3 regions of the Cellulosilyticum sp. WCF-2 genome follow, and region 3 is predicted to be linked to each of the others. Evidence: riboswitches for the same ligand, from Rfam matches in the RefSeq annotation. Region 3 holds a riboswitch; each other region holds the start of a gene.
What was found. Region 3 has a riboswitch for S-adenosylmethionine ahead of metK (methionine adenosyltransferase). Riboswitches for the same ligand answer to the same signal wherever they lie in the genome.
Positions count from the first base shown of each region.

Region 1: another riboswitch for S-adenosylmethionine. It lies ahead of EKH84_RS02340 (pyridoxal phosphate-dependent aminotransferase); the one in region 3 lies ahead of metK (methionine adenosyltransferase).
Region 2: another riboswitch for S-adenosylmethionine. It lies ahead of EKH84_RS10475 (methionine ABC transporter ATP-binding protein); the one in region 3 lies ahead of metK (methionine adenosyltransferase).

Region 1 is NZ_CP034675.1:534,021-544,351, reverse strand. Features, by position in the region: gene EKH84_RS02370 (DUF2207 domain-containing protein) at 1-1,212, shown strand, start outside; gene EKH84_RS02365 (TPM domain-containing protein) at 1,371-2,204, opposite strand; gene EKH84_RS02360 (hypothetical protein) at 2,204-3,280, opposite strand; gene EKH84_RS02355 (hypothetical protein) at 3,373-4,677, opposite strand; gene EKH84_RS02350 (pyridoxal-phosphate dependent enzyme) at 4,745-6,322, opposite strand; gene EKH84_RS02345 (trans-sulfuration enzyme family protein) at 6,309-7,433, opposite strand; SAM riboswitch class I at 7,791-7,904, shown strand; gene EKH84_RS02340 (pyridoxal phosphate-dependent aminotransferase) at 8,058-9,215, shown strand; gene EKH84_RS02335 (methionine ABC transporter ATP-binding protein) at 9,227-10,246, shown strand; gene EKH84_RS02330 (methionine ABC transporter permease) at 10,243-10,331, shown strand, end outside.
Region 2 is NZ_CP034675.1:2,340,718-2,351,048, reverse strand. Features, by position in the region: gene nadA (quinolinate synthase NadA) at 1-838, opposite strand, end outside; gene EKH84_RS10485 (MetQ/NlpA family ABC transporter substrate-binding protein) at 1,046-1,855, opposite strand; gene EKH84_RS10480 (methionine ABC transporter permease) at 1,884-2,543, opposite strand; gene EKH84_RS10475 (methionine ABC transporter ATP-binding protein) at 2,545-3,558, opposite strand; SAM riboswitch class I at 3,648-3,753, opposite strand; gene EKH84_RS10470 (deoxynucleoside kinase) at 3,808-4,461, opposite strand; gene EKH84_RS10465 (hypothetical protein) at 4,719-5,711, opposite strand; gene EKH84_RS10460 (DUF445 domain-containing protein) at 5,864-6,769, opposite strand; gene EKH84_RS10455 (N-acetylmuramoyl-L-alanine amidase family protein) at 7,010-9,112, opposite strand; gene EKH84_RS10450 (HAD-IB family hydrolase) at 9,302-10,030, opposite strand; gene EKH84_RS10445 (putative ABC transporter permease) at 10,255-10,331, shown strand, end outside.
Region 3 is NZ_CP034675.1:4,725,317-4,735,647, reverse strand. Features, by position in the region: gene EKH84_RS21585 (starch-binding protein) at 1-1,271, opposite strand, end outside; gene spoIIID (sporulation transcriptional regulator SpoIIID) at 1,620-1,874, shown strand; gene EKH84_RS21575 (rod shape-determining protein) at 2,012-3,016, shown strand; gene flgF (flagellar basal-body rod protein FlgF) at 3,034-3,801, shown strand; gene EKH84_RS21565 (flagellar hook-basal body protein) at 3,812-4,627, shown strand; gene EKH84_RS21560 (rod-binding protein) at 4,641-5,066, shown strand; SAM riboswitch class I at 5,132-5,232, shown strand; gene metK (methionine adenosyltransferase) at 5,320-6,510, shown strand; gene EKH84_RS21550 (hypothetical protein) at 6,808-8,013, shown strand; gene recD2 (SF1B family DNA helicase RecD2) at 8,239-10,331, shown strand, end outside.

The sequences.
Region 1 (10,331 bases), 590 kb from region 3:
GAAGGGTATTTTACAGCTACTAGGGATAATGTAAGTTGGAGCATTAATTTAAATATTTTAATGATATTTCCCATAGTAATACTGATAGTAGTTCTATTACTTTGGCTAATATTTGCTAGAAATCCAAGGGAGAAGATAGAAGAATGTACGTATCTACCAGAGGGGCTTAGTAGTGCAGAAGTAGGGATGATCTATAAAGGCAAAGCAAGCAATAAAGATGCCATATCTTTACTATTTAGTTTAGCTCAAAAAGGTTATTTAAGAATTATAGATATGAGAGATGAAGATAGTAAGCGCAACCTAGATAATTCTTTCGAAATTGAAAAATTAAAAGACTATGATGGAGAAGATAAAGCAGAAGAGATCTTATTTAAAGGATTATTTAAGCGTAGAAATAAGGTTAATGAAAAAAATTTGAGAAATACTTTTTATAAAACAGTGGATAAAGTAAAAAAGCTAGTGAATGAAAAGGACAAGCGAGCCTCTGTATTTAAAAAAAGTGCAAGTAGGGCCAAAGTAGTAGCTATTATTTTAGCGATTTTAGCTCATGTTAGGATTACTTATCTTAGTTTTGCTTATGGTGGTTATAGTGGACAATTAGATGCAGTGACTTGTGCTATTATTGGTTCAACCGTAGGTGTTATGTTACTAGCGATAAATATAAACAAAGAGAATATAACTCTAAGTATAGGGCTTATTACGTTGGGGGTTATATTGATAGGAGGGTTTGGAGGAATAACTTTTGTGCCACTTTTAAGTAATTACCAAGAATTAATACCAGTTACTATAATTAATCAAGTTTGCTATGTAGTGATGTTCAAAGTTATTCAAAAGATGATAAAAAGAACTCCTTATGGTCAAAAACTGTATCTAGAAATCCAAGGATATAAAAAATATCTAGAGAATATAGACCATAGGGAGCTTAACAGGCTTAAACAAGATCATTCTAATTATTTTGAGGATATGTTGGCTTATATGATGGCATTAAGCATAAGTCAAAAGATTATGGAGAAGTTCAGTAATCTTATAGAAAATCCCCCTATTTGGTATGAGGGACAAAACTTTAATAGTAATGGATTTATTAATCGTTTATATAGAATGATGTGCTCAGTAGAAGCATCCATGAGTTCTGAACCATCAAGCTCTTCAGGAGATTCAGGAGGAGGTTCAACAGGAGGGGGCTCTGGGGGAGGTGGAGGAGGGTCTTGGTAAAAATAGTCGTTAAATAAAGATGAGAATAAATAGATGCGATAAAACAGATAGAAATGAATGATAAATAAAAACTAGGTTATCAGAATAGGAGGATAACCTAGTTTTTATTTTAGAAAAATGATAGTGTTGATTATAATAAGCTAATTAGAAAGTACCTTTTAAAAACCTCGGCCACCGCCACCATGACTTCTACCACTGCTAGAAGTATGCATAGAGGAACCACCGCCGCTACCACTAGAACTTGAAGTTTCAATTTTAGTTCTCGTAGTATGAGTTGAAATAAATTGATCATGTTTCTCAGTATAGTTGACAGATAATCTATCTGGTAAAGTAGCAGGAACAGTATGACGTGGGTGCTTATAACGATAACTAATAATAGCTCTAACAATAGAAGCCATTACAAGAGCTACTAGTAAAGCAATACCTGCATAGAGCAAGTAATTTTTTGGAGTTAATGGATTGCCATAGCTATTGGTAAAGGGTTTTTTACCATCTTCAAAGGTTAAATGGCTGTTAGAAGGAATTCCAGATTTAAAATAATTTTCTATTCCATTAATGAACACATTACAGCCCTCATAGTAATTAGCTTTAGTAAGATAGGGTGCAATAGTATCATTTAACCGTTCAATGCGAGAGTCAGTGAGATACCTAGCAGCTAAGCCGCTAGTAGAAATCCATAATTGCCTATTATCCATGTCAATTAAAAAGAGAGCTCCATCATAATTATCGCCATAGCCGTAGCCATTAGTATCATAAAAATCATCCGCATAATCACGGGAGGTTTTTCCTTCAGCATCATTGGTGGTGACTATGACTGTTTCCATTTGGTAAGTCTCACTAAGTATATCAAGCTTTTTCTCTAAACTTTCAATTTCGTCAAGGCTAAGTAAATCAGCTAAGTCATTAACTCTAGGCACAGCAGCCATAAGAGAGCTACATAAAGTAAAAAAACATATTAAAGTAAGTATTAAAGAACTCATTCTACGTTTCATTAGGCAAGACCTCCTGTATAAGCTAATGCAAAAAAGACAACAGCAAAAGTAATGAGGAATACCCAAAGGAATAGAAGGTTAAGCTTTTTGCTACATATTGGTAAGCTACCAAAAGTCTTACCAGTTTGACCGTTCATAGCAAACATGTAAGTCTGCCCCTTATAAATATAAGTTAACATCCAAACAGGCATCAAAGTATAGTGAAAACGGGTGCGATGAATTTGAACATTTTTACCACCTACAGCAGTTGTGGTGTAGCCATGAATGGAGTTACGAAGCTCTGTTTCAACAGCACGTTCTACCCTAGATTTAATAGTTGGATAAATGGTATCTTTATCTACATCATATTTTTCAGCAATAAACCCTGTTAGATAAGAAAAAGAAAAGGTTTCAAGATCATCATAATTATAAGGACCGATACTCTCCATTACCAGGTCATCAGCTTTTTTGGAAGCATCATGAGGCAAGTAATCAAAAGACATAGAAGCAGCCCTAGATACAGCATAGATATCTGTCTGAGTGTAGCGATAGCTTCCACTAGTCCAAGATTTTATCTTTTTACCAGTTGCTCTCATATAGCCAGAGGTATCACAATCTACTAGCCAATAGGGAATATAGATCCCAGCGATTTTTTCAAGTTGACTAGGAGAGGAGAAATCATCAGGTAAAAAATGTTTTTTCTTTCGCCAAGCAAGAAATGTTTCTAGTGCTTGTTCTTTACTTTTTTTAAAGGGAATTACTTTTGATGGTTTAAATTCATCGGAAAGTTGTTTTGAGAAAACGACAGGATTATGACAATAGCAACAAAGTGTAGCAGAGGTTACTTCATCAGTAACGATTTGAGCACCACAACTAGGACAAGTATAGAGCATGGTGGTGCCTTCTTCAGCAGTAGCATCATTACCATCTTCTATAAATTCTTCACCGGGCTCACTATAACTTTTCTCTGTTGTCAAAACTTCTAACTCTTGCTCATTAAAGCTACTAAAGCAGTATTCACACTTGAGTTTTTGAGATTCTGGATCAAAGCCTAAATCTCCCCCACAGTTAGGACATTTGTATGAAACAACGGACAAGACAAACCCTCCCTTATTAAGCCTATAAATAGAGGCTATTATTGAAATCAGTATAGCATATCGAATAAATATTGTGAACAAGCACTCTATATTTACACAAAATATAGAGTGCTTATAAATTCTAATCCGCTAATAATAGTAGTACTAGAAAGACAATCTTTCGAAGAACAGGATTCAAAGAAGGGTTGATTAAAGCATTGTAACTCCTTCAAGATAGTGCAGAAGCTACTATTACAATGATCCCATACATTAACAACCGTAGGACCTATAGTAGAGGAGGGGGCATCAGCAACACCTAAGTAAGTATAAGCACCACGAACTGTTGTTGATAAACAAGGTGCTATAAGATAGGCGCCAAATTCAAAGGCAGGTAAGGTTAATAAGTTGGTATAGCGGGTGATAAGTAAATTAAGAGTAGCTAAGGCATCTACGACGCACTTATTCTGAATACTAAAAACGATGGCTTCGTTTTCTGTTAGATTAGTAGCAGTAAGGCGGCTATTAGAACAAGCAACAGCTTCACTATTAGTAATACCCTCAGCAGAAGCACGGCTAGTATTAGTTGCGTGTCCACAAGAGTCATTACAAAGCAGGCTAACTCCCAGAGATTTATTATTTGCTAAAGAAAGAGAAGTAGAAGATGTTATATTTTTATATTGAGAAGAATTATGACTACTGCCAGAAGTATTTGTGTCTGTACAACTCCTACCATTGGTTTCGGTATTAGAACGTGTAACAGTAGTAGAACCATTCTTATTTAAGCCTTTGGAAGCAGTATGATTACCTTGAGAGAAGCCAGACAAGATATTAAATAGACAAATAAGTTCGTTGAGTATAGATCGTATGTGACAAAGAGACACGGGTGTTGCTAATAAAAAAAGAACAAAGTCCTCATTTCTTCCCATTAAATTATTAAATGAAGTGAGTATGGGTGTTGTGGTACTTGTATTAGGGATAACAGAAATAGTTGCAAGTGAGTTATGTTTACAAGGACTAAAGAGCTGATCAATTAGTTCACAACTTTCCTCAGGTGTTAATTCATGAAGTTGAATACCAGGAAAGGTTTGAATTAGCCCATTTTTTAAAATTTCAAGAGCAACGCAGAAAAATTCATCCCCTTTAATACCAATATAAATAGAAAGTTGTTCATTGCGCACTTGTATAACATAGCCAATGGTTATTTGAAGGCTTTCTAGAGCATTTAAAACAAAGGAAAATGCTTTAAAGGTATCTGTGACAGGAAAGCCTTCAATTTGAATAAAGCCTAAGCAGGCAGGAGGAGTCTCAGAAGGAGATACTGGGAAATGAGTCAGCTCATGTAGACAAGGAGCGTTTACAAGTTCATCAAATCTTGCAAGTGCATCATCTAAAAGGCAAGTATCTCTTGGATCAAACATAAGTAACACTCCTTTATCATAAGGTGTCGTAATAGTTTATGCGGTTTAGGAGTATGAATATGATAAACTATGCGTTCAAAGTGGCAACTAAAATCCATACGAATTGATTCATTTGCTTAAAGCTTACCCGGAAATTAGCCGTTTCAAATGCATGAGCGAGGATTTCGTGAGTGGTATAGAATTCAGTTTTTAAATCCTGAGCAAGATGAGTAAAGCCATAGTTTTCAGCCCAATTTAATACAGCTGAAGCAGCCTCGGGAGATTCGTACATGGTATCTGCAATAATAATTTGACCGCCTTGGCGAAGCTTAGAAGCCATAAAGGCTATAGATTTAGCTTTTTCTTCATCTTGTAAGTGGTGGAAAGCGTAGCTAGAAATAATAGCATCCACGCTTGCATCAGGAATATCTAAAGAGAGAAAAGAACCATTTTGAACAGGAATATGAGGATATTTAGCTGACGCTAATTCTCTCATTTTAGCATTTGGCTCAATGGCAGTTACTTTATAACCTGAATTAGCTGCAACGGCTCCTAGATTACCTGTACCAGAACCAATATCTAAGACTGTAGCAGAAGTAGGTGAATTAATAAAAGAGACAGTTTCTCTTAAAATTTCTTCGTAGTTTTTAAAGACTTCATAATACTCACCCTTTTTTGTGTAAACAGTTTCGTCATAATGAGTAGCCCAACTATCAAATAGGTCATTAAAGCGATAGTCAGAGAGATTCATATCGAAGTTATAAAGATTCTGGCTAAAGTAGCGCTCGCTTCGGTCAGGGAAGATGGCTACAATATTAACCTTACCATTAGCTTTATAAGCTTGCTTAATGGCACCAGCCATAGCTGCACCAGAAGAAGAACCAACCAATACACCTTCTTTTTTGCCTAATAGCTGTACATAGTAATAAGCTTCTTCATCGGAAATTTTCTCTACCTCATCGACATAGGAAGCATCAAATAAAGAAGGAATGAAATGATTACCAATACCTTCAATATGGTAGGTACCTTCTTCCCCACCTCCTAGAATAGAGCCTTTAGGGTCGCTGAGTACAATTTTGATGTTGGGATTTTTCTCTTTTAAATAGGAGGCAATGCCAATAATAGTACCACCGGAGCCTGCTCCTGCTACGAGGATATCTATCTTCCCATCAAGGGCATCATAGATTTCCTTACCTGTTTGACGATGAGCTTCTCTATTAGAGAGATTATCGAACTGTTTAGCCATAAAGCTAGTTGGGATTTGCTTTGCTAATTCTTCTGCTTTTTGAACAGCACCTTCAATACCTTCTTCTGTTGGAGTAACAATTAATTCTGCACCTAAGGCGCGCATTAGTATTTGTTTTTCAATAGCAAACTTAGCAGGAATAACAATTTTAAGTTGATAGCCTTTTTCAAAGGCAGCCATGGCAAGGCCTATACCGGTATTACCAGCAGTAGCTTCGATGATGGTATAGCCAGGTTTAAGTAGCCCATTTTTTTCGGCATCTTCTAAGATCTTTAGGCCAATACGGTCTTTAACACTTCCCCCTGGGTTTAGATATTCTAGTTTACCAAAGATATTAATATCAGGATTAGGAGAAATATGATTGAGTTTTAAGAGTGGGGTATTACCAATAAGTTCACGAATATCATTAATATAGTGCATGAGATGTACCTCCTTCAGATATAGAAAGATTAAGTGCATGGGTTAAATCAGTTATCAAGTCGTCAGCATCTTCGATGCCTACAGAAAGACGAAGTAAACCATCTGTTATACCTAAGGCCTTTCTTTGTTCTACAGGAATAGAAGCATGTGTCATAGCTGCTGGAAGGCAAATAAGACTTTCTACACCTCCTAGACTTTCTGCCAGAGCAATGAGTTTAACATTTTCTACGAGCTTTAGAGCGACCTCGGGGTCACTAAGTTCAAAAGAAATCATAGCGCCTAAACCTGGATAATAGATTTTACTTACCTGAGGTAGAGTGTGTAAGAAATCAACAATCGCTTTAGCATTAGCTTGAGCCTTTTCTAATCTAATAGCCAATGTTTTAATACCTCTTATAAGTAAAAAGCTATCTTGGGGGCCAAGTATCCCACCTACAGCATTTTGTAAAAAGCCAAGTCGTTCTTTAAGGTCTTCATGAGCAACAACTACAAGCCCAGCAACCACATCACTATGTCCGCCTAAATATTTGGTGCCGCTATGAACAACAATGTCTATGCCGTGTTCTATAGGACGTTGAAGATAAGGGGTTAAAAACGTGTTGTCAACAACCGAAATGAGGTTATGACTTTTGGCGAGTGTACTAATCGCTGATAGGTCTGTGATTTTCATTAATGGATTAGTAGGTGTTTCAATAAAGATGGCTTTAGTAGTAGGCGTGATAGCTTTTTGAACAGCTTCAAGGTCGGAAGTATCTACTAGAGAATAAGAAATGCCAAGATGAACGAATACCTTATCGACTACTCGAAAAGTACCACCGTAGACATTATCAGATAGAAGAATATGATCTCCTGTTTTAAAAAGCATAAGAACTGTAGAAAGAGCGGCTAAACCAGAAGCAAAAGCAAAACCAGCGATGCCACCTTCTAGATCTTTAATAAGTTCTTCTAAAGCCTGTCTTGTAGGATTACCTGTGCGTGCATATTCAAAGCCTTTATGTTTACCAATCCCTTCTTGTCTAAAAGTAGATGTTTGATAAATAGGAATATTAACTGCGCCTGTAAAGGCATCTTCAGAGATACCACCATGGATAACCTTTGATTCAAATTTCATAAAATAACCTCCTTTAAATTGGCAATAAATTTTGTAATATATCAAATTTTTTAAATTAAAGAGAGTATACATCAAATTTAATTCCTAGTAAATATATTTATTTTAAAGGAATTAAAAATGTGACAGTCCAAAAAGAAAAAGTTATTGATAGTCAAAGACTAAAGCAAATAAGAAAATAATAATAAATAAAACTTATCCATTAATGGTTCTATAAAAAAAGAAATTTCTAGTAACTTCAAGGGAAATTAAAAAGAAAATAAAATAAAAAATATATTAAAAAATAGTTGACAATTTAAAAAAATAAAAATATACTACTAAACATATAAAACAACTAGGAAATAAAACCAAGTGAATAATTTCTTATCCAGAGAGGCAGAGGGACTGGCCCAGTGACGCCCGGCAACCTGAACATGTTATAAAATGCTCAAGGTGCTAATTCCAGCAAACCAGAAGTGGTTTGGAAGATAAGAGTATGTAGCATAGTGAATTTTAAAAGCTGCTTTCTTATCTTAAGAAAGCAGCTTTTATAGTTTGTAAAATATTACTTTTAAATGAAGTAGGCAGAAAAACACAGAAAAATGAAAGAAACTACAAGATCAAGGTTAATTAAAGGGAGGAAACAAGATGAGTAAGTTAAGTCATAGATTAGATGGGTTTGGAGAATCCGTGATTAGGAAGATGACGCGTATTGCTAACCAACATGGGGCTATTAACCTTTCACAAGGTTTTCCTGATTTTGATCCACCTAAGGCATTAATAGAAGAATTACAAAGGGTAGCCATAGAGGGGCCGCACCAATATGCAGTGACTTGGGGAGCACAAAATTTTAGAGAAGCTTTAGCCAAGAAGCAAGAACATTTTATGGGGATTAAATTAAACCCAGATGAAAATATCGTAGTCACTTGTGGTAGTACAGAGGCCATGATGACAGCTATGATGGCTATTTGCGATAGCGGTGACAAAGTTGCTATCTTCTCACCTTTTTATGAGAACTATGTAGCAGATACAGTGCTTTGTGGAGCTGAGCCCATTTACATTCCACTTAAACCACCTGCCTTTAACTTTGATAAAGAGGAACTTGAAGCAGCTTTTAAAGCAGGTGCTAAAGCTTTGATTCTCTGTAATCCATCTAATCCAACTGGAAAGGTATTTACTAAAGAAGAGCTACTAGACATTGCACAGCTTGTTAAAGCGTATGACGCTTATGTCATTACAGATGAAGTTTATGAGCATATCGTTTTTGAACCATATAAACATCATTACTTTGCATCGCTACCTGGCATGTTTGAGAGAACTATTTCTTGTAGTTCACTTTCAAAGACTTATTCCATTACAGGTTGGAGATTAGGTTATGTAATAGCACCGAAGGTTATTATTGATCAATGTAAAAAGGTACATGACTTTTTAACAGTAGGAGCAGCAGCCCCTCTTCAGGAAGCTGCAACAGTAGGACTTAAATTAGAAGATGACTACTATAAAGAACTTACAGCGTTATACGGAAAGAAAAGAGAGTTGTTCTTGTCAGGGCTTGATAGCATAGGACTTAAGTACTTTAAGCCAGAAGGTGCTTATTATGTCATGGTTGATATTGAAGAATTTGGTGTTTCATCAGACTACGAATTTGCAAAAAGACTTATTAAAGAAGTAGGCGTAGCAGCTGTACCAGGTTCTAGTTTTTTCAAAGAACCTGTTAATCAATATATACGTTTCCACTTTGCTAAAAAACCAGAAACACTAGAGCTAGCTTTAGAGAGATTAACGCAAATAAAAAAACATTTTTAGGAGGTGCTACAATGATTCGTTTTGAACAAGTAAATGTAAGCTTTAAACAAAAAAATCAAATCGTTAATGCCGTTAGTAATGTATCACTTCATATAGAACCAGGAGAAATCTTTGGAATAGTTGGGGGGAGTGGCGCAGGTAAAAGCACCTTAGTAAGAACCATTAATGGATTACAAAAGCCTACTTCAGGCAGTGTTTTTGTAGAGGGAGAGGATGTAACAAAACTTTCTTCTACAGAGATTAGGGGATTACGAAAGAAAATCGGCATGATTTTTCAACACTTTAATTTAATCTCAAGAAAAACAGTAGGGGAAAATATAGAGTTTGCTCTTAAAGTCCAGGATTATCCTAAAGCTCAAAGGCAAACTAGAACTAAAGAATTACTTGAGCTAGTGGGCCTAGAAGATAAAGAAAATGTTTATCCAGCTAGTTTAAGTGGTGGGCAAAAACAAAGGGTAGGTATAGCAAGAGCTTTAGCAGCGAATCCAAAGATTTTACTTTGCGATGAAGCAACTTCTGCATTAGATGTGCAAACAACTGAGGAAATTGTGGATATCTTAAAAGGAATTAATGCTAAGTTGGGGATTACTATTGTGTTTATCACGCATCAACTAGAGGTAGCTAAAAGGTTGTTCTCAAAAGTAGCAGTAATGAGTCAAGGTGAAATTATAGAAGTTAATAGCGCTTACGAGTTATTTGCTAGTCCCCAATCAGCATTAACAAAAAGATTAGTAAAGACTCAGATAAAGGTACCAGAGGAGATTATTAATGCAGCAAATGGGGAAATCATCAAGTTGACTTATAGGGGTGACAAGAGCCTAGAGCCTATTATTGCTTATACCAACAAGAAGTATGATGTTGTACTTAACATTCTACATGGTCACATTGATTACATTCAAGAAAAGCCAGTGGGTGTCTTGGTAGTTAGTATAGAGGGAGAAGTTAAAGCTATTAATGAAGCACTTAAGTATATAGGAGAAAATATTGAAGAAATAGAATTAATTATTCCAAAGGAGGGTGAAATCGCATGAAAACAGGTGAATTAATAGAAGCTCTATGGCAGGCAACAACAGAAACTGTTTACATGGTAGGGATATCCATGATTATTGCAATCGT
Region 2 (10,331 bases), 2.4 Mb from region 3:
GCTTTAATGTATCTAGGGCATGGTAGACATCCTCTAAACTAATGCGTTTCATATTAGGACAAAATTGTCTGTGACCTACGGCATAAAATTGCTTGTGAGGATTTTTCTTTTTAAGTTCATATAGAATACCCATTTCAGTCCCAATAATAAATTTCTCAGCAGGGTCATGAGTAGCGTAATCAATAATACCTGAAGTGCTTCCTACATAATCTGCTAATTCTGTAATGACTTTAGGGCACTCAGGATGAACTAGAACCTTGGCCTCTGGTTGCGCAGCCATAGCAGTCTTTAAACTTTCTACTGTAATACTTGTATGTACATGACAAAAACCATCATTAAAAATGAAATTTTTTTCTGGTAATTGCTCAGCAATATAACGACCTAAATGTTCATCTGGTATAAAGAAAATATTTTTTTCGGGTAGCTGACCCACAATCTCTAAAGCATTAGAGGAAGTGACGATCACATCGGCTTCTGCTTTAATCTCTGTGGTTGAGTTAATATAGCATACAACCGCTAAATCTTTATAAGCCGCTCGCATTTCTCTAATCTTTTCTATTTCTATCATATGAGCCATTGGGCAATCAGCATGCTCCTCTGCCATAACTACCTGTTTATAAGGATTAAGAATCTTAGCACTTTCCCCCATAAATCTAACACCGCAAAAGATAATCAGTTGTTCTGGTCTATCCATGCATACTTTGCTTAAATAATAAGAATCTCCTACGTAATCTGCTATTTCTTGCACGGAATCATCTACATAATAATGTGCTACAATAAGTGCATTTTTTTGTTTTTTTAAAGACCTAATTTGCTCTATTGTATTAACTACATTCATTTTCTCGCCTCACTTATCAAGTTATACTTTATTTAATATAACATCATCCTCTTAAATAATCAATACATGTGTAAAGACACCTACTAAGTCATTTTGTTGAATTCAAATTTCTTCCTATTTAATGTTATTAATCTCATAGCATGGTACTAAATAAAAAAGAGCTGTTGTATTAACAAATAAAATTGCTAATACAACAGCTCTCTATCATTAATTTAAGCTTACCACTGAACCTTGGTACTTCTCTGCAATAAAGTCTTTTACTTCCTTGCTTCCTAAAGCTTCAATAAGTGCTTTAATATCTTCTCTATTTTCGTCGCCTTCACGTACAGCTAAAATATTAGCATAAGTTTGGGCCATTAAAGAATCTGCTGCCTCTTTTGCTAGAGCATCCTCTTCTACATTAAGTCCACCTTGAATAGCATAATTACCATTAATAACTGCAAAATCCACATCTTGAAGTGTACGTACAAGCTGAGCTGCTTCAATTTCTACTATTTCAATGTTACGAGGATTTGAAGTAATATCTGTTTTAGTTGCTGCTAAACCTGCTGACTCATCTACAGTAATGATACCTAAATCTTGAAGAAGCATTAAAGCTCTTGCCTCATTAGTTGTATCATTGGGTACCGCAATTTTAGCTCCATCTTTGATATCATCTATACTAGATGATTTTCCTGGATAAATGCCAAATGGCTCATAGTGGACAGCTGCTACTGATACAAGATGTGTACCATTCTTACTATTAAAATCATCTAAATAAGGTTTATGTTGAAAATAATTAGCATCTAATTCTTTATTTTCAAGTGTTAGGTTAGGCTGCACATAATCTGAAAACTCCTTAATTTCAAGATCATAGCCTTTTTCTTTCAAAATAGGTTTTGCTACTGCTAGAATCTCTGCGTGTGGTGATGTAGATGCTCCTACAACAATTTTATTACTTGCTTCACTTTTGCCACAACCTGCAAGAAGTGAAAGTGATAATACAGCTACCAAACTTAAAGTTAATAATTTTTTCATTTTATTTCCCCCTGGTTTTCATTAAGATTTATTTTCTTTTATCTTGCTTTGTTGCTATTTTCATACCTATACCTTGAATACATTGAACGATAATGACTAATAAGATTACCGTTACTAACATCACTTCTGTTTGATAACGATAAAAGCCATAACGAATGGCAATATCTCCAAGACCACCACCACTTGTAAAGCCAGCCATTGCTGAATAGCCTAAAATAGTTGTAGCTGTAATAGAAGCACCTATCCATAAAGAAGGTTTCGTTTCAGGTAACATCACTTTCCAGATAATTTGAAAAGGTGTAGCTCCCATAGAAAGAGCTGCTTCGATAATGCCGTGATCTAATTCTTTAATAGAAGACTCTACCATTCGCCCGATAAAAGGGGCTGCTGCTACAACTAAAGGTACAACAGTTGCTGTTGACCCTATAGTGGTTCCCACCACCCATCTTGTAAAAGGTTGAATAAAAATAAGTAGAATCAAGAAAGGTACTGAGCGTGTTATATTGACTATCACATTTAAAATGCTGTTAAGCCATTTACTAGGCAATAAATTTCCTTTTTCTGTAACAACTAAGGCTATACCCAAAGGTAAACCTATCATATAAGCTAATAAAGTAGAAAATAAGGTCATGTATAAGGTCTCGAATATCCCTATTGTAATGGTTTTAATCATTTCAACATCCCACATTTTACATAACCTCCTCTACAATTAGTTCTCTTTGTCTTAAGTAATCTAAGACACGCATTGCTTGACTTGTATCCTCTGGCAATTGAAGTACCATTTGTCCCATTGCTTTATCTCCTACCTGTTTCATATCTGCATAGATAATATTGACATGAGCCTTACACTCTAAAATCATACTTGCTATAGCTGGATCATAAGCTGAACTGCCATCAAAAATAATGCGTGCACATTTCGTGCCTATGTACTGACTAGGTGGCATGCCATTTGGATAAACGAGTTGCTGCCCTACTTGACTTTGAGGATGAGTGAACACTTCTTCTACTGTTCCAACCTCTACAATTTGACTATCTGCAATAATGGCAACATGAGAACAAATCTCCTCTACAACCTTCATTTCGTGGGTAATAATAACAATGGTAATACCAAACTTCTGATTAATTTCTTTTAGCAATGCTAAAATAGATTGAGTTGTACTTGGGTCTAAGGCCGATGTGGCTTCATCACATAAAAGCACCTTAGGATTAGTAGCTAATGCCCTAGCAATGGCTACTCTTTGCTTCTGCCCTCCTGAAAGCTGTGAAGGATATGATTTCGCTTTATCACTTAACCCAACTACCGCTAATAACTCTTTAGCTTTTTCTCTTGCTTCTTTTTTCTTCATACCTGCAATTTCTAATGGAAAACAAACATTATCTTCTGCTGTACGTTGCATCAACAAATTAAATTGTTGAAAAATCATACTCATAGACTGTCTGGCTTTCCTAAATTCTACCGCACTTAATGTACCTAAATCTTTTCCATCAAAGTATACTTTACCTTTGGTTGGCTCTTCTAGATAATTAATACATCTTACGAGGGTACTTTTTCCAGCGCCACTCATACCAATGATGCCATAAATGTCTCCTTTATAAATATCTAAGTTAACATCTTTTAATGCCGTGAATGTTCCTTGATCTACTGAATAGGTTTTACTTAAATTCTGTAAAGATATAATTGGCTGATTGAATACTTTCTCCATTTTTTCCTCCTTCTAGAAACAAAGTAAACCTCTCTTATTTTTAATGATCACTAAAAATAAGAGAGGTTTACTTTGCTTTGATTCATCCGCCCTTATCTTCCAGAACCTTAGGTTCTGCAGGAATTAGCACCTTTCACTTAAGTGTGGTTGCTGAGGTATCATAGGGCCTGTTCCCTCCACCTCTCTAGATAAGCTTTTCTATTGATACTTAGTATAATCATGTTAATTTGAAAAGTCAAGAAATAATTTCTATTTTTTTCTAATCATCTTTAATTTGCTTTCTACTAATGCTAATACTTCTAACGCATCTTCCCTGCGGCTTACTACATCATAGCGATCCATATCAATGACTACAACTTCACTGGCATGATAATGACTCATCACCCATTCATCATATCCTTCCCATAGTTGTCTATAATAAGCTTCAAGCTGTGCATCTAATTCATAGCTTCTACCACGTTTCATAATACGCGATAGCACTGTTTCAAATGATCCCTTTAAATAAATCATTAAATCAGGTGCTTTCTTAGGAAGTTCCTTTAACTCTTGCATCATATTATCTAACAAACGATCATACATTTGAAATTCTAAATCCGAGATTCTTCCTAGGTCATTATTAACTTTAGCAAAATACCAATCTTCATAAATACTACGATCAAGTACGTTATTATCATGATACAATGCACTTTTAATACTTCTAAAACGTGTATCTAAAAAATGTAATTGTAATAAAAAGGGATATCTTTTCTTTTCTATTTCTTCTTCACTTGAAGTATAAAAAAGAGGTAAAATTGGATTATTATCTACACTTTCATAAAATACTTCCGTTCCAAAATGCTCTCCTAAAAGCTCTGCAACACTGGTTTTTCCCAGACCTATCATCCCACCAACAACTAGCAACATTCTTCACCTATCCTTCTCACTTATCTCAAAACAACTTCTTCTATCATAAGTGTTTACATAATCATTGTCAATTGATTGATAGGCATGTTTCATTTGGACTTATTTTCATAACATTATAGACTTACTTTTAAAATCATAACCTTCTGCTATTGCTAAATCACCTATCACCTATTTACAATTCTTTATTATCTATTATCATGTGATTACATCAAAAAACTGTGTTTAAAAGCTCTCACTTTTAAACACAGTTTTCTATCTTACTTCCAATCTTTCAAAATGTTGATATTACTTGCTTCATAAACTGTATCACGCCTAAAGTTACCAGTTTCTTCATCATAAACACAATCAAATGTCATCATACCTGCTCCAGCTTTATACTGAACTAATACATGTACTCTTTCATAATCGTTATAATCTATATAAACTAAATATTCTAAGCCGCCTAATTGAATATAACTTTTTTCAAATAACGGATAAATATCATCACCTTTTTTGACAACTAAGGTCCAAACTTGGCCATCATCTAAAAAATAACTGCCATCATCCGTTATTTCTCCTTGACAGTAGACCTCAATGGTTTCATTGCTACCATCTAAATCAAAATCTACATCAAAACTACTAAAACGATTTAAACCTTCTAAATATGTAGCATCTTGAATAGGTGTAATCATTTCGCCTGAATGGGGCATCCCCATATCATCTGTTTCAAGCTTTAGATATTCAATACCTTCATGACCATTTTTCCCATCTTCAGCTATAACATAGTCAATACTTTTATTTTTGTAGGTCACTGTAATCATAATCTGCGGAATACCTTCTGGTCTTACAGCATACAGAAGTAGACCATAACCTTCTGGTGTTCCTTCTTTTGCATATAAGGTATCTTTTGCAATAAAGCGTTCACCTGTATACTCTACTTTGCTAATTGTAATTTTTGAACCGTTATATTTGGGTATAATCATTAGATTATCTTTTGTATCCATCTGTTTATAGGTTTCTACCTGAGGTAAGCTATTGATGGCTTCCTGATCTGGCGCATTAATAACTAGCCCTAGTTCAGTAATATTGTTATTATATTTTTCAAAAGCGCTATTATAGCTACTTTCTGTTGTTTCTGCTGTGGCGGTAGGTGACGGGCTTTCAATTTCCTGTGTTGGCTTTGGCCCATTCTCCCCATTACAACCTACTAAAAATGTACTTACAATTAAACTCATAATGAGAAAAACTGCCCATTTTCTTTGCTGTCTCATTGTCCATCTCCCTTCCTGTTATTGCGACTTTATATACTTCCTCTTATTGAATCTTACCACTAATCCTAGGTTTATTCAACACTATTCTAGTCAATATGCCTATCCCCTATGAAAATCAGCACTTTTTCTAATCATAAATAACTTTTTATCTCTTAGAAAAAACTCATTACACACCCCATAATACCACCAAGTAAAGCGCCTAACCATACTAGCCTATTAAGTTCTTTATTCATAATCTCAAGAATTAAATTTTCCATTTCTAAAGTATCAAATGCCATAATGCGTTCTTCTATCATCTGAGCTAAATCTAACTTTTCAAGAGCAGTACTAAGCCCATTCCTTACCAAACCTTCATAAGATTTAATGACTACTTTTTTGATGATGTCTCTATAGGGATCTAGCTTGGTTACCCAATCTCCCACCGAGGTTTCTTTCAGGTTATTACTTTCCTCCTCTACAGCTTGTCTTATAATTCCTTCTGCTTCATCTACAATCATTTGAGAAATAGCCGGTTCAATCTTATCACCTAGACTATCTAACATTTGGTCTTTTACTAGAAAACTCATAGGTCCTAATAAGTGGCTTAATGCACCACCTTTTAACGTTCCTATTAATTTATCTACAATAATCTTGCCTAGTTCCATATTAACAACCTTTGTGTAAATAAGAGAAGTGGCATTTTCTTCGGCTTCGCATAATAAAAAAATAGCCCTTTCTTTACCCAAAAATTCGTTTCCTATTTCTCCTAATTTTTTGTCATTAGCTTGGTACGTGTCAATATAGTAGTCTACCTTTTCTTCTAATCTCTCATATATTTCTGGTTTTAATAGTGCTTTTCTAAATACTTCTTCATTTAAAAGCTCTCTACTCACTACTCTTCCTATACTTTTGGCAAGACGTTTTTTTTCTTTTGGAATAACTCCTGGCGTAAAAGGTAGTGTATAACCTCCTATAGTAATTGGATTTAATGGTCTAAATAACATCTTAATGGCAATACCATTTGTAATATAACCAATAATAGCACCTACTAAAGGGCCTAACAAAAAGTTCCAGTTCATCTCTTTCTCATCCTTTCCCTATGTATCTTTCATAAGCCTGTTGATTCTAACTTATTTTCTTACTTATTTCTAGTATTTCCCTTTTATTTACGACTCATACTTTATTTATCAATTAGTTTGTTTATACCATAGATTTATTAAAATTTCATGAAAATAAAGTGTAAAATAAAAGAGAAAGTATTCCCTCTATAAAGAATACTTTCTCTTTTATTTACTAATCTAATTTAACACACTAGGATGCTACAAAAATCTAAAGCTCTCTACAATACTTTCATAAATAGCCTGGGCCCATTTGTTTGTAAAGGCCGTACTATTAAGCAAAGCTGCTTCTGCTGAGTTACTAATAAATCCTGTTTCAATCAGTATTGCTGGCATATTGCTTGTACGTAAAACATATAAGTCTGAACGTGCTTTAATCCCCCTATTAATCATGCCACATTTATTAACTAAAGCGTTTTGTACAATTTGAGCCACTTGTTTTCCTCTTGTATCTGTAGTACTAGGGAAGTACAGTGTTTCCGATCCTCTAATCGAAGCTGAAGCTGAATTATTATGAATACTTACAAATAAATCCGCCTCGATATCATTCGCTAAAGTTGTTCTAAATTGGAGCGTCGGATAAACATCTGTTTCTCTTGTCATATAAACTTTAATTTGTGAATCGGCCTCTAATAACTTATAAAGTGCCATGGCTTGCTTATAGTTAATCCCTTTTTCTGTTATACCATTACCTACTGCTCCACTATCAGAACCACCATGACCTGCATCTAACACAACAATTTGATTATACTTTTCCTTTGGTCTAACCATTTGTAATGAAATTTTCCCATCTGATTCATAGAAATTATACGCATATACCTTTTGGGTTACTACTGTGATTTTAGTTGTTCCATTAGTAGCAACTTGTATTTTATTAATTCTTGTATCATTAATAACCATGTTATTATTTTTGAGGACACTGCTATAATCTTTGCCAAGATCAAATACTAACGTCTTATTACGATAATCATCTGTAACTTTAATAGCATTCTTATTTAAGCCAGGTATGTTAAAAAGTTGAATGGTAGGCTTATCGCCTGATACATATACTAAACTGTCTGTAACCTCTTCTACTGGAGGCACTTCTGTATAAGCAGATAAAGTAAGCGTTGCTCCTTGATAATCGCTAGTTAACTGGTAATCCACTTTTCCCTTAAGCCAAATACTACCTTTAACTTGATTGTCTTCACCGTTAATAGTTACCTTGTCAATATAGCGGCCATTTAATTGTGTCCAATTAATAGCTGTCTCTATTGTTGTATGCGGAACTGTAAAGTTTAATAGATTTTCTTTTTCATTATAATCTAGAATAATTTGATCTTTACTTAAGCCTTTATAATATAAAGTATCTGCCCCATTCTTTTGCATATATTTAATTTGTTCAATCTTTTGATTACTAAGCTGAATCATAATGCTACTTCTATCTTCACTGAACCCTGCCTTTACTAAAGCGCCTGATTTTAAATCCAGTACAACACGCGTTGTATCAGTTGTAAATTGACTAGTTCTAATATTTTTAATATAAGTATTATTAATAGGAGAAATAGTGTTACTTAATTGACTTTTACTATTTCCTATATCAATAATCACTTTGCCTGCTTGTAACTCTATTTTTGCATTTGAAATAGGTGAAGCTGCGCTAATAAAAGTCGTATGTTGACCATTATTTTCATTCACTGATACTTCCATTACCTTCGTTTGACTGTATGATGCAGAAGGAAGCTTAATTTGGTGCTTGTTAGACGTCCCTATGTATTCTTCATTAGATATACTTGGCTTTTCCTCTTCTACTGGCGGTTCTTCTTCCACTGGTGGTTTTTCTTCTTCCGTTGGCGGTGATGTTGGTTCTGTAATAGATACCTGACGGTTGCTGCCATTCCAATCTACAATAAATCCTAGTTGCTCACTAATAAAACGAACTGGAATCATTACTTTATCATTAATAATCTTAGCTGGTACATCTAAGCTCACCGTTTTACCATTTAACCAGACTTCCTTCTGATTAACTGTTAAAAGCATGGTCGTATCCTTATATGCCACTGTTACTTGTTTTGCTTTTGCATCCCAGCTTACCTTAGCCCCCATTGGTGTAAATACTTCTCTAGCTGGTACTAACACCCTTCCTTCTAGTTGAATCGGATCCATTGTTGTTGCTATTTTATTGCCATTCACATAAAGTGATATAGCTGGTAAATTATATTCATGTGCCTTACCATCATATACAATAGTAGCAGCTGTCGTTGGCACTGCATTCGTGCAGAATAAAGTCGCTGCAAGTAGCATTATACCTAATTTTTTACTCATGATGTCACTCCTCCTTAATGAAAATACTTTTAGGTCACTGTAATTCTCTTCCATTATAACAAAAGCAGAGAAATATTACAAAGTTTTTTCATCAAAAAGTTAAGTTTTTCAACGTTTTTTAATGCATTTGTTTTCTATCTGTAACATTTGTTTAACATTTTTAATATTTAATTAATCCCAACAAATATACTAATCTATTAATTTTAAATTATTAATATCTAAATGATAAATAACATCCTTCCTCTCTACAATAATATTAATTTTTTTTCTGAGTACTTCATCCTGATTAATTTTACTAATTAGCTCTCTTGTGGGATTAATGGCATAAGGATGTCCTACCATACTTAACATCGTTAAATCTCCTGCCGTATCTCCATATGCGTAGCTTTTACTTAAGTCTATATCATACTTTTCCACCATTTCTAAAATAGCTTTTCTTTTGCTAACTGCATCCCACATCGGTACAATTGAGCCATTATAATAACCTTTTTCATCTAATTCATAAATGGTTCCTCTGTAATCATCCATCTCATATTTCTTAGACATTTCCTTAACTAGTTCACTAGGAGAACCTGAAATGGCAATAACCTTATTTTTTTCTTTTTGGTGCCATTTAATTTGCTGTCTTGAAAAAGTATACACACGCTCTCCTTTTTGCTGAATAACACGTCTTGCTACATAAGCCATTTGTTCAGCATTTAAGCCTTTTACTGCTTCTTTATAGATATCTACCATCTTTAAAAGATACGTATCATAGTCACCTACTCGCTTATCCCAATTCATATAAGCTGGCCTTACCTCACTATACCATTGACTGCCATCAATGTATTCATAGTTAATCATCTTCTTAAATACTTCTGTTATAAGACCTTCTCGATAAATCGTCCCATCAATATCGAAAAATGCTGCTGCAATCATATTTTCACTCCTTTATATTAACTATTATTTGCATATCTTCTTTTTATATATTATCATATTTACAAAACATTTATTATTTTTAACATTCAACTTCAATTATTAAAGATGCATTTGAAAAACAATGAAGAAAGAAAAAGTGATTATTGTTAACTCAAATACCGCTTAACTTTTATTCTTCATTATTTATTTCATATACTAAAACTATATCAGAAAGGAAGGAACCTATGGCTTCTTTGTCTTCTACATCATTTTATGAACTTATTTATTATTTTTTTATATATAGTACTTTAGGTTGGCTTAT
Region 3 (10,331 bases):
ATCCAAATGGCACTAAAACCTAAGGCTTTAATATAATCTAGTTTTTCGATAAGACCTTTAAAGTCTCCACGCCATGCAGGGTCAGAATCAGGATTTCCCGCTTTTTTATCATCCCAGCAATGGATATTATTGCTTGAGTCACCATCGTAAAATCTACTAGTCATGACAAAATAGATTGTTTCATCTCTAAAGTCACTATTGCCATAGTTAAATTCAACTGGATCAGGTGACTCATAAGGAGGTTCTGGATCAGGAGGATTTTCTGGGTCATTATCAGGATTATGGTCATACCATTTGCCTGCCTTATACCACCATTCACCTTTGGTTTGTGATAAGTCAGCAGTTTGGCTACTGCCGTTATTGCTAAAGATTAAATTAGTGCTAGAGGTATTGAGTTCATAGCCATACCAGTCATTACCTTCACTAGTCATACTTACTCCAGGCCATTTTACCGTGGCTAAAGTAGGAGTTGCTTTCCAGTAATACAGTGTAGCTGGAGAATTACTCTTATAATGAACTTTGATAGTATCTAGGGTAGGAGTAGGGGTAGGAGTAGGGGTAGGAGTAGGGGTAGGAGTAGGGGTAGGAGTAGGGGTAGGAGTAGGAGTAGGAGTAGGAGTAGGTGTAGGAATTGGTTCAGGATTAGTGTCGTACCAAGTACCATTCATATACCACCAGTTACCTTTAGTCAAATTAAGATCTTTAGTTTGATTACTACCCTTGTTGCTAAAGATTAAATTTGTAGAATTGGCATTTAATGTATACGTATACCAATTATTATCTTCCTTAGCCATAGATACACCAGGCCAACTTACACCGGGTAAACTAGGGCTAGCTCCCCAATAATAAATATATGGAGAAGACAAAACACTCTTTAAATGAACAACTATTTGGGAATCACAAGGAGCTTCAGGATTATAATCTGTCCAAACACCATTCATATACCACCATTCACCAGATGTTCTTGAAAGGTCTGCTGTTTGTGAACCTTTAGCATTATTAATAATTAAATTAGCACTAGATACATCTAAGACATAAGAATACCAGTTATTACCATCATTTTGCATAGGTACGCCGGGCCAATTAACTGTAGTGGTAGATGGATTAGTTTGCCAGTAATAGATGTAGCTACTTCCCCAAGTGCTTTTGAAATGTACAGTTAGTGAATTGTTAGCTCCTAATGTGGAAACGTTACCAAACAATAGTGAAAACAACATACACATTGCAGCTAATAAACTAGTACATTTTCTGATACTTCTTTTACGTTTCATATTTTACCCCCTTAGAATTTTTGTATATATTACAATAAACATAGAATGTTTACTAAAATATATATAGTGATTATACAATTTTAATCAATAAAAATTCAATATATTTTATATAATTTACAAAATTAAAATTTAAAACAGAAGATTGTTAGTTATTTAAGATATAGCTAGTATTCTTATAAAGAAAGCAAAAAAGCTAGAAAGGGTGATAATCTTGTCCTACTGAGACGTATTTTAAATGAAAATAATAAGTTGTATAATTTCCTAGCAAAAAGCTTAATTTATTTGTAATAAGTAGGAAGGGCCTCGCATAAGATTAAATCAAGAGCCAGAGTTAAGGGGGGCCTTTTCTTGAAAGCCTATATAGAAGAAAGAGCCATAGAGTCAGCAAAGTTTATTATTAATTCTAATGCTACTGTAAGGGAAACTGCAAAGAAGTTTGGGATTAGTAAAAGTACGGTTCATAAAGATGTAACAGAAAGACTAGAGAAGATTAATCCTAAACTTGCCAATGAGGCAAGGAAGGTTTTAGAACTAAATAAGGCAGAAAGACACCTAAGAGGTGGCTTGGCTACAAAAGAAAAATATTCTAGCTTAATTAAATAATTTTAATACATAGCACCTCATTTTGAGGTGCTATAATTATTTTTTAATTTTTTGCAAAAAATAGAGTTTTAATGTTATAATATGCTAAAAGAAGTGAACCCTAAAATACAATTTTACTATAACAAAGGAGAATTCAAATGTTTGGAATGGGAGCGGATATCGGAATTGATTTAGGGACTGCCTATGTACTTGTTTATGTGAAAGGGAAGGGCATTGTCCTTAGAGAACCATCGGTGGTAGCAATAAAGGAGAAGACTAAGGAAGTCATAGCTGTAGGAGAAGAAGCAAGACGTATGTTAGGCAGAACACCGGGGAGCATTACTACTGTTAGGCCTCTTAGACAAGGTGTTATATCAGACTATGACGCTACAGAACAAATGCTAAAGTATTTTATTCACAAAGCTATTGGTCACAGACTTGTAAAACCACGCATTGGAGTATGTGTTCCTAGTGGTGTTACTGAGGTGGAAAAAAAGGCGGTAGAAGATGCTACAAAACAAGCAGGAGCCAGATATGTTGATACGATAGAGGAACCTATTGCAGCAGCTATTGGTGCAGGCATAGATATTTCGCGTCCATGTGGAAGTATGATTGTAGACATAGGTGGGGGAACAACGGATATAGCAGTTATTTCATTAGGAGGAGCAGTTGTAAAAAAATCCTTAAAAATAGCCGGAGATGAGTTTGACGATACTATTATTAAGTATATGAGAAAGAAATATAGCCTTCTTATTGGAGAAAGAACAGCAGAAGAGATAAAAATTAATGTTGGAAGTGTATTTAAAAGAGAAGTTCCAGCCGAAATAGAAATTAGAGGTCGTAATTTAGTATCAGGATTACCAAGAAATATGGTAGTAACTTCAGAAGAAATTAGACAGGCCTTAGAAGAACCAGTAACAAGTATTGTTGATGGTATCCGATCTGTGTTAGAAATAACACCACCAGAATTAGCTTCTGATATTTCAGATAGGGGAATTGTGCTTACAGGTGGTGGAAGTCTTATTCAAGGTCTTGATCAGCTTATTTTGCAGGAGACAGGAATAAATGCAGTGATTGCAGATGATGCTATGTCATGTGTAGCTATCGGAACAGGTATGTGGGTTGAATATAGATATGCTAAAGGAGTAAGAGAAAGAGATTAAAAAAAGGAGGCCTTTAGATGGTAAGAGGACTTTATACAGCTGCCACAGGTATGAATGTACAGGCAAAAAGGTTAGAGATTATTTCTAATGATCTAGCTAATACAACGACTACTGGATATAAAAAAGATGTTGCAGTAGTTTCTTCTTTTCAAGAAGTATTAATGACGAGATTAAATGACACTCAAAACCAAGTGCCTAATAATGGACCAATAGGTAATATTACTTATGGGGCAAAGATTGACGAGGTCTATACAGATTTTACTCAAGGTTCAGTTATTTCAACAGGGGAAATGGTTGATGTGGCTATTCAAGGAGATGGCTTTTTTGTAGTGCAAACTCCAAATGGAGAAGCTTACACAAGAGATGGTAATTTTTCTATTAATCAATATGGAGATTTAGTGACTAAAGAAGGCTATCCTGTTATGGGATTAGATGGTCCCATTACTTTAGGCGAAGAATTTCTGGCCACTGGTGGAGATGTAGTGATTAGCAGTCAAGGAGAAGTAACATTAGATGGTCAGTATATTGATACCTTAGAATTAGCTAGATTTGAAGACAGTAGGGCATTAACAAAAATGGACAATAACTTATATAGTAGTACGGCGGCTAGGCTGCCTTTTGAAGGGCAGCTCATTCAGGGCTATTTAGAATCAGCCAATGTTAATCCTGTAACTGCTATGGTAGATATGATTACCGTTTCAAGAGCATATGAAACAAATCAAAAAATGATTCAAGTACAAGATAGTTTACTTGGTAAAGCTGTTAATGAATTAGGTAGAGTATAGGAGGAAGAATATGATTAGAGCATTATATACAGCGGCTTCAGGTATGACCGCCCAGCAACTTAATGTAGATACCATTTCTAATAACATGGCTAATGTTAATACAGCAGCTTATAAAAAAGAAACAACTAACTTTAAAAGCTTGCTCTATACAACGATGGGAGAAGCTAATGATCCTAATGCACAGGCGACACCTACAGTTAAACAAGTAGGGCATGGTGTACGTGCGCTAGCTAATTCTAGAGATTATACAAATGGCATTCTTCAAGAAACAGGTAATGAATCAGACCTTGCTTTAGTTGGAAATGGTTTTTTTGCTATTGGTCAGACAGATGGTTCTGAGGTTTATACTAGGGATGGTAGCTTTAGATTTGCTATGATTCCTGATGAAGGAAGTTATGCGTTAGTTACAGCCGATGGGCATCCAGTACTATCTACAGAAGGTGAGTCTATTGTAGTAGGGACAGAAATTCCTATGGATAAGCTTGAAATAGGGCAAGATGGAAATATTTATTATTTAGATGAGACAGGACTCGAAATGGATGTAGCTCAAATAAGAATTGTTCAATTTGCTAATAGAGCAGGACTTGAGGCTGTAGGAGATAACCTTTATAAAGAAACACCAGCTTCCGGAGAGCCTTTAGCAGAGGTTGATGATGATGGCTTAACTAAAACAACGATTCGTACAGGTTACCTAGAAGGTTCCAATGTACAAATAGCACAGGAAATGGTTAACTTAATTATTGCTCAAAGAGCTTATGAAATTAACTCAACAGCTATTAAAGCAGCCGATGATATGTTAGGACAAGCTAATCAGCTTAAGAGCTAAGGAGGATAGCTAGATGGAAATTTCAGGGGTTTCAAGTCTATTAGATTTGCAAAAGCAAGTAGCTACGGAGTCTGCTGATACAGCAGGAACAAAAGATTTTGAGGCTATTTTATCAGAAGCTATGGCAAAGAAAGATGACACAGAACTAAAAGAAGCTTGTGATGAACTTGAAGGTTATATGCTCAGCATGATGTTTAAGCAAATGAAATCATCTATGCTTTCAGGGGATAGTTTGATAGCTAAAGGTGATTATGAATCTATGTTTGAGGATACTTACATCAATAATTTATGTGATGAAATGGTTAAAGCAGGGGGCATCGGTCTTTCTGATGCTATGTATAAACAAATGACCAATACATATGCTGCTCAAATGCAGATTAGTGATGAAAATAAAGCAGCAATGGCTAATGAAGCTATCAAAACCGAAGAGGAAGTTTAAGAAATGTTCCTCTTGTTGACAATAAAAAATAATAATGTTAAAATAAATCGAAAATAGAATAAAAATTCTTATCCAGAGAGGTGGAGGGACAGGGCCCTATGAAACCCGGCAACCTAGTTTAAAGCTAAGGTGCCAATTCCCACGTATTTATTACGTAAGATGAGGATGACTGTGCGAACGCTAACCCCTCATTTTTAATGAGGGGTTTTTTATATGGTTTTCTGTCTTACACAAAATTAAAGGAGGCTATGATATGGCAAAAAGATTATTTACTTCAGAATCAGTAACAGAAGGGCATCCAGATAAAATTGCTGACCAAATCTCTGATGCAGTTTTAGATGCTATTTTTGCGCAAGATCCAAATGCAAGAGTTGCTTGTGAAACAGCACTTACAACAGGTCTTGTATTAGTAATGGGAGAAATTACAACAAATTGTTATGTAGATATCAATAAAACAGTTCGTGACACTATTAATGAAATTGGTTACAACGCACCAGAGTATGGTTTTGACGGACACTCATGTGGTGTAATTGTAGCACTTGATGAACAATCAGCAGATATTGCTATGGGTGTCAACAAAGCTTTAGAAGCTAAAAAAGGTGAGATGACAGATGATGCAATTGAAGCTATTGGCGCAGGGGATCAAGGAATGATGTTTGGCTTTGCTTGTGATGAAACACCAGAACTTATGCCAATGCCAATTTCACTTGCTCATAGATTATCAAAACGTTTATCAGAAGTACGTAAAGATGGTACTTTAAATTATCTTAGACCAGATGGTAAAACACAAGTTACTGTGGAGTATGATGGAGATACACCAATAAGAGTTGATGCAATCGTTGTTTCAACGCAACACGCAGCAGAAGTAACCCAAGAACAAATTCATGCAGACATTATGGAATATGTTATTAAACCAATTGTTCCAGAGAACTTATTGGATGCAGATACAAAATATTTTATTAATCCGACCGGACGTTTCGTAATTGGTGGACCAGTAGGAGACTCAGGTCTTACAGGACGTAAAATCATTGTAGACACTTACGGGGGTTATGCAAGTCATGGTGGCGGTGCTTTCTCTGGAAAAGATCCAACTAAAGTAGACCGTTCAGCAGCTTATGCAGCTAGATACGTAGCTAAAAACATTGTAGCAGCAGGTCTTGCTAAAAAATGTGAAATTGAGCTTGCATATGCTATTGGTGTAGCACAGCCAGTATCAGTACTCGTAAATACACATGGTACAGGTGTTGTTAGTGATGAAGTATTAGTAGAACTTGTTCGTAATAACTTTGACCTTAGACCAGCAGGTATTATTAAGATGTTAGATCTTAGAAGACCTATCTACAAACAAACAGCAGCTTATGGACACTTTGGTCGTATTGATGTGGATTTACCATGGGAAAGAACTGATAAAGCTGAAATATTAAAAGCTGCAGCAGAGAAGTAGGCGACTAGAATATAATCCGTATAGGAAAGCTTTGGTTGAATCCTGCTGTCTAGAGTGCCTTTTAGAAGAGTATATGAATTGTGAGATGAGAGAGTAAGAGAGTGATTAAAATAAAAAAGCGTTGTTACGAGGAAAAATCGTAGCAACGCTTTTTGCATGAACAAGAATTAATATTACAACTACATTACAATTATTAATTAATCATAAATTCTAGTGGTATCGAAATCTAAATGTGCTATAGTATTCTGTATAAATAAAAAAATATTTTATTAATTTGGTTTATGGAGGGGATTTGTAATGAAGAAAAAAGTATTAGCCTTATTGGTAACATTTGTAATGATGTTTACTATGGTAGGTTGTAATGCTCAAGGTGTAGAACTAATTAATGAGTTAAAGACAGTTTCTACATGGGAAGCGATGGAGACAAAAAGTAATTTAGACGTAAGCTTTACTTATCAAGGAGAATCATTTAAGGCAAATGCAGAAGTTGTAAGTTATTCAAATAGTAAAGACTTACAGATGGAAGCTACTATGACTATTAAGAATGTTGAATTTTCTGGTCAAAAGATTGACGTTACAAAAGCACCATTTAAAATTTCACCTATTAAATTCTATATGGATGGTATGAAGTTCTATGTAAGTACAAGCTTTATTAAAGATGTAGCGGCTATGGCAGGTGTTGATCCATCAACATTAGTAGATGTAAGTAAAGACTATTTAGCTCTTGATTTAACAAGTGCTATGGAAATGTCAGGAATGAGCAAAGAGCAAATAACGAAACTATCAAGTCAAGGTTTTGATATTTATGCTAATTCTAAAGTAGAGGTTCCAGTTACCAAAAAAGATAACACTTATACTGTTGAACTTAAAGATTCACAATTAGTAGATGCATTCTTTGATCTTTGTGCAGAAGCTATTGATGCACAAGCAGCTACATTAACAGAAACTTATAAAGCAATGGGTCTTACAGATGACCAAATCAAAGAAGCTCTTGCACAAGCAAAAGCTATTTATGGACCAGAAACAAAAGCTATAATTAAACCTATGGTTACTGGTAGTACTGCAAAAGCAAGCTATACATTCAATAAAGATAGCTATGTAGCTGATATGTCAGCCGCTATTAAAGTAGCAGTAGATAAAGAAAAATTTGATATTAGCGTAGCTGAAAAATCAGAAGTGAAAAAAGCAGATAAAAAAGCAATTACTTTCCCAACAAGTGTAAAAGTATACACTATGGAAGACCTTATGGCTATGACTACACCTAGTCAAGTTATTGAAGTAGCACAAAAAGATTGTATTGTAGAAAAAGGTGTAACATATGTACCTCTTAAAGCTACTTTAGCTAAGGTTGGACTTACAGTAGGTTATGATAGTAAAGCAAAAACAACTTATATTAAAGAGTTAAATAATATGCCTATCAAATCTATTGTTAAAAAAGGTGTATCATATGTTTCAGTAGACCAACTTGCTGAACTTGGCTTGGTATGTGAAATTACAAAATAACAAATGTAAGAAAACGAATAAGCTACAAAGTAAAAATAGGAACCGTTAAGTATATGGTTCCTATTTTTTATGCTACATTTAATTTGAATGCGTATGAGTTAAAAGAAGATAGGCAATAATTTTCATAAAATAGTAAGCCATTGTGACCTAAATGTGGATATGTTATACTTTTTAAATAAAGTTGTGGACAAGATAAATGGATAAGAAAGCAAAGTGGTGAATAAATTGAGCGAACAAGTGGTTTTAGAAGCGACAATAGAAGATATAATTTATCAAAATGCAGAAAATGGGTATACTGTTTGTACCATAGAGTACGAAGGAGAAGAGCTTTCTTGCGTGGGAGAAATGGCAGGTATTTATGCCGGAGAAGAAGTTAAAATTGTAGGAAGCTGGAGCACACATCCCATATATGGAAGGCAAATACGAGTAGAAATGCTAGAGAGAAGTATGCCTAAGACGGTACAAGGAATGGAAAAATATCTAGCTTCTGGTGTTATTAAAGGCATAGGGGCCAAGACAGCAAAGAAAATTGTCAAGCATTTTGGGTTAGATACTTTTAGAATGATTGAGGAAGAACCGCTTGTACTTGCTCAAGTAAGTGGCATTAGTGAAAAAAAGGCACAAGAAATCGGAGAAATTTTTCATACCCAGTATGAATTGAGACGTGCTATGCTATTTTTACAAGAATATGGGATTACACCTACTTATGCGATTAAAATATATAAGCAGTATAAAGATAAGACCACAGAGGTCGTTAAGAATACGCCGTATCGTTTAGTGGATGATATATTTGGTATTGGCTTTAAGAAAGCAGATGAGATTGCTTTTAAGGTGGGGATAGCAAGAGATGACCCTCATCGTATAAAAACAGGTATTTTATATATACTTAATAGTTTTTCAGCTAATGGACATACTTATGTCCCTAGAAATAAATTGTTAGAGGAAGCCATGAAACTATTACTACCAAATGAATATAATGATTATGTACAAGCAGATGAATATGAGCATCCATTACTTGAAAATGCACTTTTGGAACTTACCTTATCTAAACAAATTATTATTAAGAATTACGATGAGGTACCTTGCATATTCCTTTCATATCTTTATTACAGTGAACAGGCTGTAGCTAGAAAACTTATTGATTTAGCTGCTCTGTATCAAGCAGATAGTCAGTTAGATGTAGAAAAAGAGCTGATTAATACACAAAAGGAACTAAAAATTGAATTAGTAGAAGAACAAAAAGAAGCTGTTAGACAAGTACTTACTCAAGGTGTGACTGTGATTACAGGAGGGCCAGGAACAGGAAAGACTACTACGATTAATGCTATTTTACACATGCTACAAAAAGCTGGTGAAGATGTGCTCTTAGCTGCACCTACTGGAAGAGCAGCTAAACGCATGAGTGAAGCCACTGGTATGGAAGCACAGACAATTCATAGACTTTTAGAAATTAATTACATGAGAGAAGATACCAATAAGCAAATGTTTAGTCGTAATGAAGAAAATCCATTAGAGGCGGATGTTATTGTAGTAGATGAGATGTCGATGGTAGATATTACTTTGATGCATGCTTTGATGAAAGCTGTAGTGGAAGGACAACGCTTAGTACTTATTGGAGATGCAGACCAGTTACCGTCTGTAGGAGCAGGAAATGTCTTGAAAGATATTATTAAAAGTGGCAGGATTTCAACAGTAAGATTAGTACAGATTTTTAGACAAGCTTCTAAGAGTGCTATTGTTATGAATGCTCACCGTATTAATAAAGGTGAATATCCTATATGTAATGAAAAAGGAACAGATTTCTTCTATATGAAACGTAGTATGCAAGAAGAAGTTAAAGAGACTATTATAGAGCTGATTACAACCAGATTGCCTAAATACCAGGGCTTTGATAGCCTGAAAGATATTCAGATTTTGGCACCTATGCGTAAGGGAGTAGTTGGCGTTAACGAACTTAATAAAGCTGTTCAAGAAGCCTTGAATCCACATCATCAATTGAAACCTGAGAAAGAATACAGAGGCACCTTATTTAGAGAAGGTGATAAAGTGATGCAAATCAAAAATAATTACAACACACCTTGGAAAATATTAGGGAAAAGTGGTATGCCTATAGACGAGGGAACAGGTGTATTTAATGGAGATTGTGGGATTATAACCAGTATTAAAGAAGAAGCAGAATTATTAGTAGTTACTTTTGATGATTTAAAAGTAGTAGAATATGAGTTTAACCAATTAGATGAACTAGAGTTAGCTTATGCTATTACCATCCATAAATCCCAAGGAAGCGAGTATCCAGTGGTCATTTTACCTATTCATAG